DNA from 3 places in the Brevibacillus sp. HB1.3 genome. Region 3 is predicted to be linked to each of the others. Evidence: riboswitches for the same ligand, from Rfam matches in the RefSeq annotation. Region 3 holds a riboswitch; each other region holds the start of a gene.

What was found. Region 3 has a riboswitch for lysine ahead of HPY31_RS19735 (amino acid permease). Riboswitches for the same ligand answer to the same signal wherever they lie in the genome.
Region 1: linked by a shared signal. The riboswitch ahead of dapD (2,3,4,5-tetrahydropyridine-2,6-dicarboxylate N-acetyltransferase) and the one ahead of HPY31_RS19735 (amino acid permease) in region 3 are both predicted to bind lysine.
Region 2: linked by a shared signal. The riboswitch ahead of HPY31_RS11055 (aspartate kinase) and the one ahead of HPY31_RS19735 (amino acid permease) in region 3 are both predicted to bind lysine.

What each region holds. Positions count from the first base shown of each region.
Region 1 covers NZ_JABMIT010000003.1:148,356-151,466, forward strand. The annotation lists gene HPY31_RS08295 (EcsC family protein) at 1-233, shown strand, start outside; gene HPY31_RS08300 (GNAT family N-acetyltransferase) at 208-756, opposite strand; gene HPY31_RS08305 (flavodoxin) at 825-1,265, opposite strand; lysine riboswitch at 1,406-1,595, shown strand; gene dapD (2,3,4,5-tetrahydropyridine-2,6-dicarboxylate N-acetyltransferase) at 1,687-2,397, shown strand; gene HPY31_RS08315 (aspartate aminotransferase family protein) at 2,412-3,111, shown strand, end outside.
Region 2 covers NZ_JABMIT010000004.1:124,977-128,087, forward strand. The annotation lists gene HPY31_RS11050 (YslB family protein) at 30-482, shown strand; gene HPY31_RS11055 (aspartate kinase) at 532-1,773, opposite strand; lysine riboswitch at 2,005-2,192, opposite strand; gene uvrC (excinuclease ABC subunit UvrC) at 2,295-3,111, opposite strand, start outside.
Region 3 covers NZ_JABMIT010000008.1:227,425-230,535, forward strand. The annotation lists gene HPY31_RS19725 (CGNR zinc finger domain-containing protein) at 1-286, opposite strand, end outside; gene HPY31_RS19730 (DinB family protein) at 455-949, shown strand; lysine riboswitch at 1,034-1,219, shown strand; gene HPY31_RS19735 (amino acid permease) at 1,333-2,781, shown strand; gene HPY31_RS19740 (hypothetical protein) at 3,001-3,111, shown strand, end outside.

The DNA of each region.
Region 1 (3,111 bases), on a different contig from region 3:
AATTACAGGGATGGCGTGAAGTCGTGGTTACGTACACAGAAAACTTCGGGTGGAAAAAGTTATTTCAAATGGTGCCTATCGCGGGTATTTTGTTCGGAGCGTATTTGAATCGCTCAACCGTAAAGGATGTCGCCGAAGCGGGGATGATGCTGTACCGCAAACGGCGCATCCTGGAGCGGCTGCGCGAGATTGAAAAGAGCAAGGAGATTACACAGACCACTCCTCAGCAGTAAGAGCGTAGATGAGATGGTCCTCCCATACACCGTTAATTTGCAAATAGCGTAACGATAGCCCTTCCTGGCGAAAATCGTTTTTTTCCAAGACGCGAATGGAAGCTTGGTTGCGAGGCATGACAGCCGCTTGTACCCTGTGTAGCCCAACATCCGTTAAAGCAAAGCGAAGGGCAAGATTTACAGCTAATGTTGTATAGCCTTTGCCATTGCAGGCCTGATCCATGAAGTAGCCAATCGTCGCATTTTGCCATGCGCCGCGTGCGACATTCGACAACGCTACACGTCCAATCATCTTTTCGGATTCCCGAGAGAATACGCCGAAAGCATAGGCAGTACCACGTTCAAAATCATTCTGTGCTTGCGAAATCTGTTCTTGCTGTGCTGGGAGGGTCAGAAATGAAGCGGGGCGGATCGGTTCAAATGGTTGGAGAAATTCATGATTACGCAGCCGAAGCTCTAGGAGCTCGGCTGCGTCTTGTTGGTGGAGAGGCCGTAACAGAATCTCGTCTGTATGTAGTGACATGTGATCAATCCTCCTTAAAAAGTTGGATTGATAGTATAGCATGTGCCAGAGTATTTAGGAAACATCGATTAGCCGAGCAATTCAGCAAACGATACCCCAAATGCTTTGCAAGTTTCCACTTCTTTTGCCGTAGGAGAAAGCTCGATTTTCAAACCTTCCAGAGGAGTTTCCGCGCCACGCTCACGCGCCTTTTTCAGCAAAATATCAACAGCTGCACCGACATGCTCGTAAGCGGAATCGCAAGAGCCAAAAGCAACAACCTTTTTCCCGCTGAGGTCAATATCGTCCATTTCCTCATAAAAATCCAGGCATTCATCTGGGAGTTCGCCATCGCCCCATGTGTAGGCACCAAGCAAGATTCCGTCGTAAGCCTCGAGTTCTTTTGCATTCGCGTCCATCACTTCTTTTATCTCCAGCTCAGCACCAGTTGAACGAATACCTTCTGCAATTGCTTCAGCAATTTCCTGTGTATTCCCTGTCATGCTCGCGTATACCATCAAAATGCTCATAAAACGTAAACCCTCCAGTTGGATAATGAGTATCATTCTCACAAATAAAATTAATGAAAATGAGAATCGTTGTCAATAACTTTTTTCATCTTGCCACGTTTCATTGATTTTGGTAGAGTTAAATAAAATTAATATAATGTACACTAAATAGAGGTGCGCCGAAGAAGAGTAAGCCTTTTCGCAATCTGCCAGGGGGCAGGAGAAGGAAGAAAGGCTAAAGCGCCGAAGCTTATGCTATGCCCCTACGTAGCACAGGCTGGGGTGTCTCATGAAAAATGGACATCCTGTCACAAGGGACCTGACATCTTTTTGTGGAGCGCTATTTATGATTTGCTTACGTAGTATCAAAAGCAATGAGATAGCGAATGCACTCATTGCTTTTTTTGATTTACCATGCTGTTATTTTGAGGAGGATGTAACAATGAACATGATGGATGCTAACGAAATTATCGCGTTTATTCAAAAAAGCGAAAAGAAAACACCTGTGAAGGTATATGTGAAAGGGAACCTGGAGGGAATCGACTTTGGTGCGAGCTCCAAAGCCTTCATTACTGGTCCGACAGGTGTTGTTTTTGGTGAATGGAAAGAGATTGAGCCAGTTCTCGCTGCTAATGCAGACAAAATTGAAGATTATGTAGTAGAAAGCGATCGTCGCAACTCCGCCATTCCATTGCTGGATACAAAAGGGATTCAAGCGCGTATTGAGCCAGGCGCAATTATCCGTGACCAAGTGACAATCGGTAACAATGCCGTCATCATGATGGGTGCTTCCATTAACATCGGTGCAGTGATCGGTGAAGGTACGATGATCGATATGAATGTTGTAGTAGGTGGACGTGGAACCATCGGGAAAAACTGCCACATCGGCGCTGGATCGGTTATCGCAGGCGTTATCGAGCCGCCGTCTGCACAGCCAGTTGTTGTCGAGGATGATGTTGTCATCGGAGCAAATGCTGTCATTCTGGAAGGTGTACGCGTAGGAAAAGGTGCTGTTGTAGCAGCAGGTGCTGTCGTCATTGAAGATGTACCTCCATACGTAGTCGTTGCGGGAACACCTGCACGTGTGATCAAGCAAATCGATGAAAAAACTCGTTCCAAGACAGAGATCAAGCAGGAGCTACGTCAGCTGTAAGGGAGAGAGTGCACATGGACTGGCGTTCGCTCGATGAACAATATATCGTCTCCTCTTATAAAAGACTTCCGATTGCCATAGAGAAAGGCGAAGGAAATTACTTGTACGATACGAACGGGAAGAGTTATCTCGACTTGTTTACTGGACTCGCGGTAAATGTTTTGGGGCATTCGCATCCGCGCATTGTACAGGCTCTGCGTGAGCAGGGAGAGCGCTTCTTGCATATTTCCAATGTATTTTTAAACAAGCCGGCTATTCGATTAGCGGAGCGTTTGGTTGCGAACAGCATCAGCGGTAAGGTGTTTTTCACCAACTCTGGTGCTGAGGCCACAGAGTCTGCGATCAAGCTGATTCACAAATGGACGAAAAACGAGGGAGCAGGTCGTGAAGGCATCGTTGTTTTACGCAACAGCTTTCACGGGCGAACACTTGGAGCAGTGCGTCTGACGAGGCAGGCTCACGTCTATCAAGACTTTCCTCAGCCAGCTTTTCCTGTTTATGAACTGGATGTGGAGGACACGGCAGGATTGCGAGCGATTTGCCAGGAGGCAAGACCCGCTGCGGTCCTTATGGAGCCAGTATTGGGTTCCGGCGGTGTCGTGCCGCTAACAGAAGCGTTCTTGCGAGAGGTAGCTGCCATCTGTGAACAAGAAGGCATGCTCTTTGTCATGGACGAAATCCAGACAGGAATGGGCAGAACAGGAAAGCTGTTTG
Region 2 (3,111 bases), on a different contig from region 3:
AATCTAGTAAAGACAGGAGGGAAGCACATATGAAAGAGAAGGATCAGCTTGCAGCACTATTGCCGCCAGAGACCATTCCCTATGCAGAGAGAATGAATATGCCCTATCTTGGCTATCATCTTCTACGCGAAACGCTTACTAGCACCCTGCTAGGCGATAGTGAAAACCATATCCTCTATTGGATAGGAAAAAATATGGGCCGCCAAATCCCCATTCAATCTGCAACAGGCCCGATTATGCCTTTTATTCGGCTTGGATTAGGCCAGCTAGACGTCCTGGAGGAGAACGGGCAAACGATCGTCTATTCACTCAATCATTCCATTTTTAGCTATCAGTCTATAGAAAGACTAGGATGCAGTCTTTCCTTTGAAGCCGGGATCATCGCAGGTATGATTGAGCAGTGGAAAGAAAAAGAAGCGTTCAGCAAAATCGAAATGGAAAGCCCTTCTGACATCCGCATCTCTGTACAAGTGGCGTCATGAACAAAATGCCCCCTCTACCTATAAGAAGGGAGAGGGAGCATCTATCTTTTTATACTCCGTGCACAACCGCGGTTTCCTCAACATCCAGACCATAGGCCGAATGAAGACTGCGAACAGCCAGCTCTGTCAAAGCTGCTGGAATGACGCAAGAAACCTTGATATCAGAAGTTGATACCATTTTAATAGAAATTTCTTTTTCTGCCAGAACGCGGAACATTTCGGCAGCTACCCCTGGATTGTTGATCATTCCAGAGCCAACAATGGATACTTTGGTCAAGCTTTCCTCGAAATCGACTTTTTCAAAGCCAAGCTCATTTTTGTTTCTGTCCAGTGTATCCAGTGCTTTTTTTAGGTCATCTGCTGCAACTGTGAAAGAAATATTTGTAACAGTAGCATCATAAGAGCTTTGGATAATAATATCGACGTTCACCTGATTGTCCGCCAGCGTATTGAACAGACGGGAGAGTGTCCCGACCTTGGCAGGCATGCCGACAACCGTGATTTTGGCTACATCTTCATCGTGTGCAACTCCACTTACTACTCTTCCTGTTTCCATGTTGGCAACCTCCTCAACGTACGTACCATCTTCGGCAGTAAAGCTAGAGCGGACGACCAGCCTTACCTTGTATTTTTTCGCAGCCTCAACTGACCTCGGATGAAGAACCCCTGCACCGAGGTTCGCCAGCTCCAGCATCTCATCATACGAGATCGTATCCAGCTTGCTCGCAGCTGGAACCATTCGCGGATCAGCTGTATACACCCCGGACACGTCCGTAAAGATTTCGCATTTCTCAGCGTTCAAGCTCGCTGCGAGTGTAACCGCAGATGTATCCGATCCACCGCGGCCGAGCGTCGTAATTTCCCCTTCGTCACTGATCCCTTGGAATCCTGCCACGATTACCACACGACCACGACCGAGCTCAGATTGAATCCGCTCTGGATCAATCTGCTTGATCCGTGCTCTTCCGTGAATCGCCTCTGTGGTGATTCCAGCTTGCCAGCCCGTAAGAGAAATGGCATCGTAGCCCTTTGTATGCAAGGCCATCGACAAAAGCGCGATCGATACCTGCTCCCCCGTGGTCAGCAGCATATCCATTTCACGCTCGGATGGGTATGCGCTAATCTGCTTGGCCATGTCTACCAACACGTCAGTAGATTTCCCCATTGCAGAAACAACAACTACCACATCATGCCCTTCCTCTTTATAGCTGATAATTCGATCCGCAACTCGTAAAATTCGCTCAATGGTACCTACGGAAGTGCCTCCGTATTTCTGCACGATCAACCCCATGCGGCTTCTCTCCCTTTTTCTCATATCCAATATTGGTATTTATCTCATATCGTATGGTTTTTCACTATTCTCTCTATAAGGAAAAGTCTTGCATTTTTATTTTACAAAAAAGGCACCGACAAGGAATAAGACCTGCCGCTGCCTACTATTTCGACATACCGGTTCCTCCCTCCCAATACACGCGGACAACGAAGATTGACAGTTATCACCATCAAAACTCACATTGACACACCGTGAGATAGCTCTCCATCTGACAATTGGTCATTGTGCAGATGACAGTCCTGCATTTGTTCAACGCAGACCCAGCATGGAGAAAAGCGGGTTTCCCCCCACACTTCGGCGAATTCCCCTTTCCCGTCCCCTTCACAGATACCCGATCTCAGGGTGGTACTCTTGGTTTTCGCGCCTCTACCTCACTCCATAATGGAAGTGAGGCTAACTATTCTGTTTGAATCGGATTATAACATGAGTCTAAAAATGGATCAATTCCTTTTTAGAGGTTGTTCAAAAAGTCACACTGGCTATGTGTCCAGCTTGCGCAGATGCCCGATGATTTCTTTTGCCAGCTTGTCGCCGATCCCCAATTGGCGGAAGTCTTCAACGGTGGCCTCGCGCATTTTTTTCAACGAGCCAAAATGGGAGAACAACAGCTTGCGTCGCTTTTCACCAATACCCGGGATCTCATCCAACTGCGAGGAAAGCATTGTTTTTGTCCGAGATTGTCTGTGGAACGTAATAACAAAACGGTGGACTTCATCCTGGATGCGCTGCAACAAATAAAACTCATAGCTGTCCCGTCTAAGATTGATAGGCTCTGGCGGATCTCCGTACATGAGCTGAGCAGTGCGGTGCTTCTCATCCTTCGCCAGACCACAAACGGGAATATAGAGACCCAGCTCATTTTCCAGCACGTCCATAGCCGCACTGATTTGGCCTTTACCACCATCGATCACAATCAGGTCGGGCATTGGCTGGTTTTCTTTCAGCAGACGAGAGTAACGACGGCGAACGACTTCGCGCATGGAGCCGTAATCATCTGGTCCCTCTACGGTTTTGATCTTGAATTTGCGGTATTCCTTTTTGTCAGGGCGACCGTCTGTAAACACAATCATCGCAGACACTGGCTCTGTTCCCTGAATGTTGGAGTTGTCAAACGCTTCAATTCGATGAGGAACCGGAATCCCTAAAATGTGACCGAGATTGTGTACTGCTTGGACCGTACGAGCATCGTCCTTGGACATCAGCGCGAACTTCTCCTGCAAAGCAATACGGGCGTTCTCGGTAGCCATCTTCACGAGCTCATGCTTTTTGCCTCTTTTCGGAGCATGGACTTTGATG
Region 3 (3,111 bases):
CCTGCGTATGAAAAGGGGCGAGAGCCAACACTTTGTTCAATTCCGCAAGGTCCTCCTCTTGGAATCGGTCTCCACGGACAACGGCTTCCAGCATACGTCTCAAACGCTCCCGCAATTGCAAAAGAGCCGCGGCATACGCCTCATTCATCGGCAGCGGAGCGGTTAGCTTGTATGTTTGCAAAAAGGATGACAGCCATTCCTGGTTCTCCAGGCGATTTTCCCAACGACCAGAACCGCGCCAATCCCGCCAATCACTATTTAAGAAATCAATACAAAGCCAGTCCATGCCATCCACTCTCCTGACGAAACCCTTCATTTTTCTCTCTTGTATGACCATACAGGATATGGTAATCTTTATTCGTAACTATCGTAAGTCAATTAGCTAGTTACATACCCGTTTCTTATTGCTATTATAGCGTTTCATCAATCTGTTTCACAGACGAGGAGGAAGCGTATGAATCGGAAGGAATTGCTTTTGCACGGATGGGAATGTGCGTATGACAAGGAAGACTGGTATCCACCCCTAAAAGAAGTGCTTTCCGGAGTATCAGCAGCGGAGGCTAGCTGGCGCCCTGTGGGAGAAGCAGCCAACACCATCTGGGAAAACGTCAGCCACCTTCTTTATTACAAAGAACGCCTCTTGCATCGTCTTTTGGGCACCGAATTCCCTAGCTCCGCTGAGACGAACGATGATACCTTCACCCCATCGGGTGGACCCGATGACGAAGACGCTTGGCAAGCTACCCTCTTGCGTATGGAAAGCGTCCACCGCCACATTCATGAACAGCTTTCCTTGCTGACGGATGAAGAGTTAGACCAGATAGCTACCTATACACCCATTTACCAAAACGTACTGAGTCTTGTCTTGCATGATGCGTTTCATACGGGACAAATCGTCCAAATTCGCAAGCTGCAAGGCTCCTGGCCTGCCAGACGCTCATTTGAATAACAAAATTTCACATTGATTAATCCCGAACAATCCTTTATAGTTGATAAATCACATAATTTCATACATGTTATCCTCATCTTTCACGGTGAGGATAGAGGTCGCGGCTTTTATATCATCCTGTACGAGATTCAGAGAAAATCAATGACTCCAGGTAAGGAAAATCCGCCGAAGCTCATATCGCGTCTCTGTGCGATTGGGTTGGGGCTGTACTCGAAAGGGGCAGAACTGTCACGTTTGCATGCCAAGCAAACGTGGTGAGCTATCTTCAGTGAAGGCTTGGTGGGGATTGGATGATACCGCCCTATGCCATTTTTTTGGCTATGGCGGTTTTTTAATTTCCGACCTTCCTTCTCAAAAATCAAGAAAGGTCGTGCAAGCAGCTTATGTCACAAAATCAATTGCAACGTGGTTTGAAAGCCCGACACCTGACGATGATCGCCATCGGCGGCTCGATTGGGACGGGATTGTTTCTCGCGAGTGGAGGCTCGATTCATTCCGCCGGACCAGGTGGAGCTTTAGTCGCCTATCTCGCTATTAGTATCATGGTTTACTTTTTAATGACCAGCTTGGGGGAAATGGCGGCCTTTATGCCTGTTTCCGGTTCGTTCTCGACGTATGCCACACGGTTCGTCGATCCATCTCTCGGCTTTGCTCTCGGTTGGAACTACTGGTACAACTGGGCGATTACCATTGCCGTCGAGCTGTCAGCTTCCGCACTCATTATGAAATATTGGTTCCCGGATACCCCAGCGATAGTGTGGAGCGCTTTGTTCCTCGGATTGCTGTTTGCCTTGAATCTCCTGTCTGTGAAGGCCTATGGAGAATCTGAATATTGGTTCGCCTTGATTAAAGTAGTAACGGTTATCATCTTTATTATTGTCGGTGTGTTGATGATTTTTGGCATTATGGGTGGTCAAGCAGTTGGCTTCCAAAACTTCACCAAAGGCGACGCGCCATTCAATGGCGGCTTCATGGCTCTGCTCGGTGTCTTTATGATTGCCGGATTCTCTTTCCAAGGAACAGAGCTGGTTGGAGTAGCAGCTGGGGAGAGCGAAGACCCTGCCCGCAATATTCCGAAGGCCATCCGTCAAATTTTTTGGCGCATCCTGCTCTTCTACATCCTCGCTATTTTGATCATCGGGTTGCTGGTTCCATACGATAATCCAAATCTGATCAGTGGCGACCTTACGGATATTGCGATCAGTCCGTTTACGATTGTATTTGAAAATGCCGGTTTTGCTTTTGCAGCGTCCGTCATGAATGCCGTTATTCTTACGTCTGTATTGTCTGCTGGTAACTCTGGCATGTACGCCTCTACACGCATGCTGTGGAACTTGGCGAAAGAAGGAAAAGCACCAAAATGGTTCGCAAAAGTAACAAGTAACGGCGTACCGATCAATGCCTTGATCTTGACTGCGCTCATCGGCGCCCTTGCTTTTCTGTCCTCTCTGTTTGGGGAGGGCGAAGTGTACGTATGGCTTTTGAATGCGTCCGGTATGTCAGGCTTCATCGCTTGGCTGGGAATTGCCATTAGTCACTACCGTTTTCGCAAAGCGTTTATCGCTCAGGGTCGAGACTTAAGCGAATTGCCTTATCGAGCAAAGTGGTTCCCGTTTGGACCGATTTTTGCCTTCATCATTTGCTGTATCGTTATTTTGGGGCAAAACTACTCCGCATTTATGGGGGGAACGGTCGACTGGTATGGCGTCCTGGTCTCTTACATTGGCCTACCACTCTTCTTACTCATTTGGCTCGCTTATAAAATCAGCCAAAAGACCAAGGTCGTCCCTCTTGAACAAGTAGACTTCAGTATGGATGAATACACGAAATAATCGAAGAAAAATTTCGGACTCCCGTGATCTAGACGGGAGTCCTTTTTCATGTTTGCCACCCTATTAAAAACTGCCCTAAAATAACCGATAGTATAGAAAAGAAGCAATTGAGATCCGTTTCCTTCTGTCCTCACAACTCATACTAGTCATCTGATAAAGGGTAACCATGATCTCCCTGCCTTCACGACTGAACATGAATCCATGTGAGGAGAGTAGAACATGCAAATCCACTCGTATTCCCGCTACCTACCCCCCCAGCTCCCAACTAGCCAAACTGCACCTAAAATGGTGACAGGAACTAGTCTGGGATTGCCCAAACCCGATACGGTA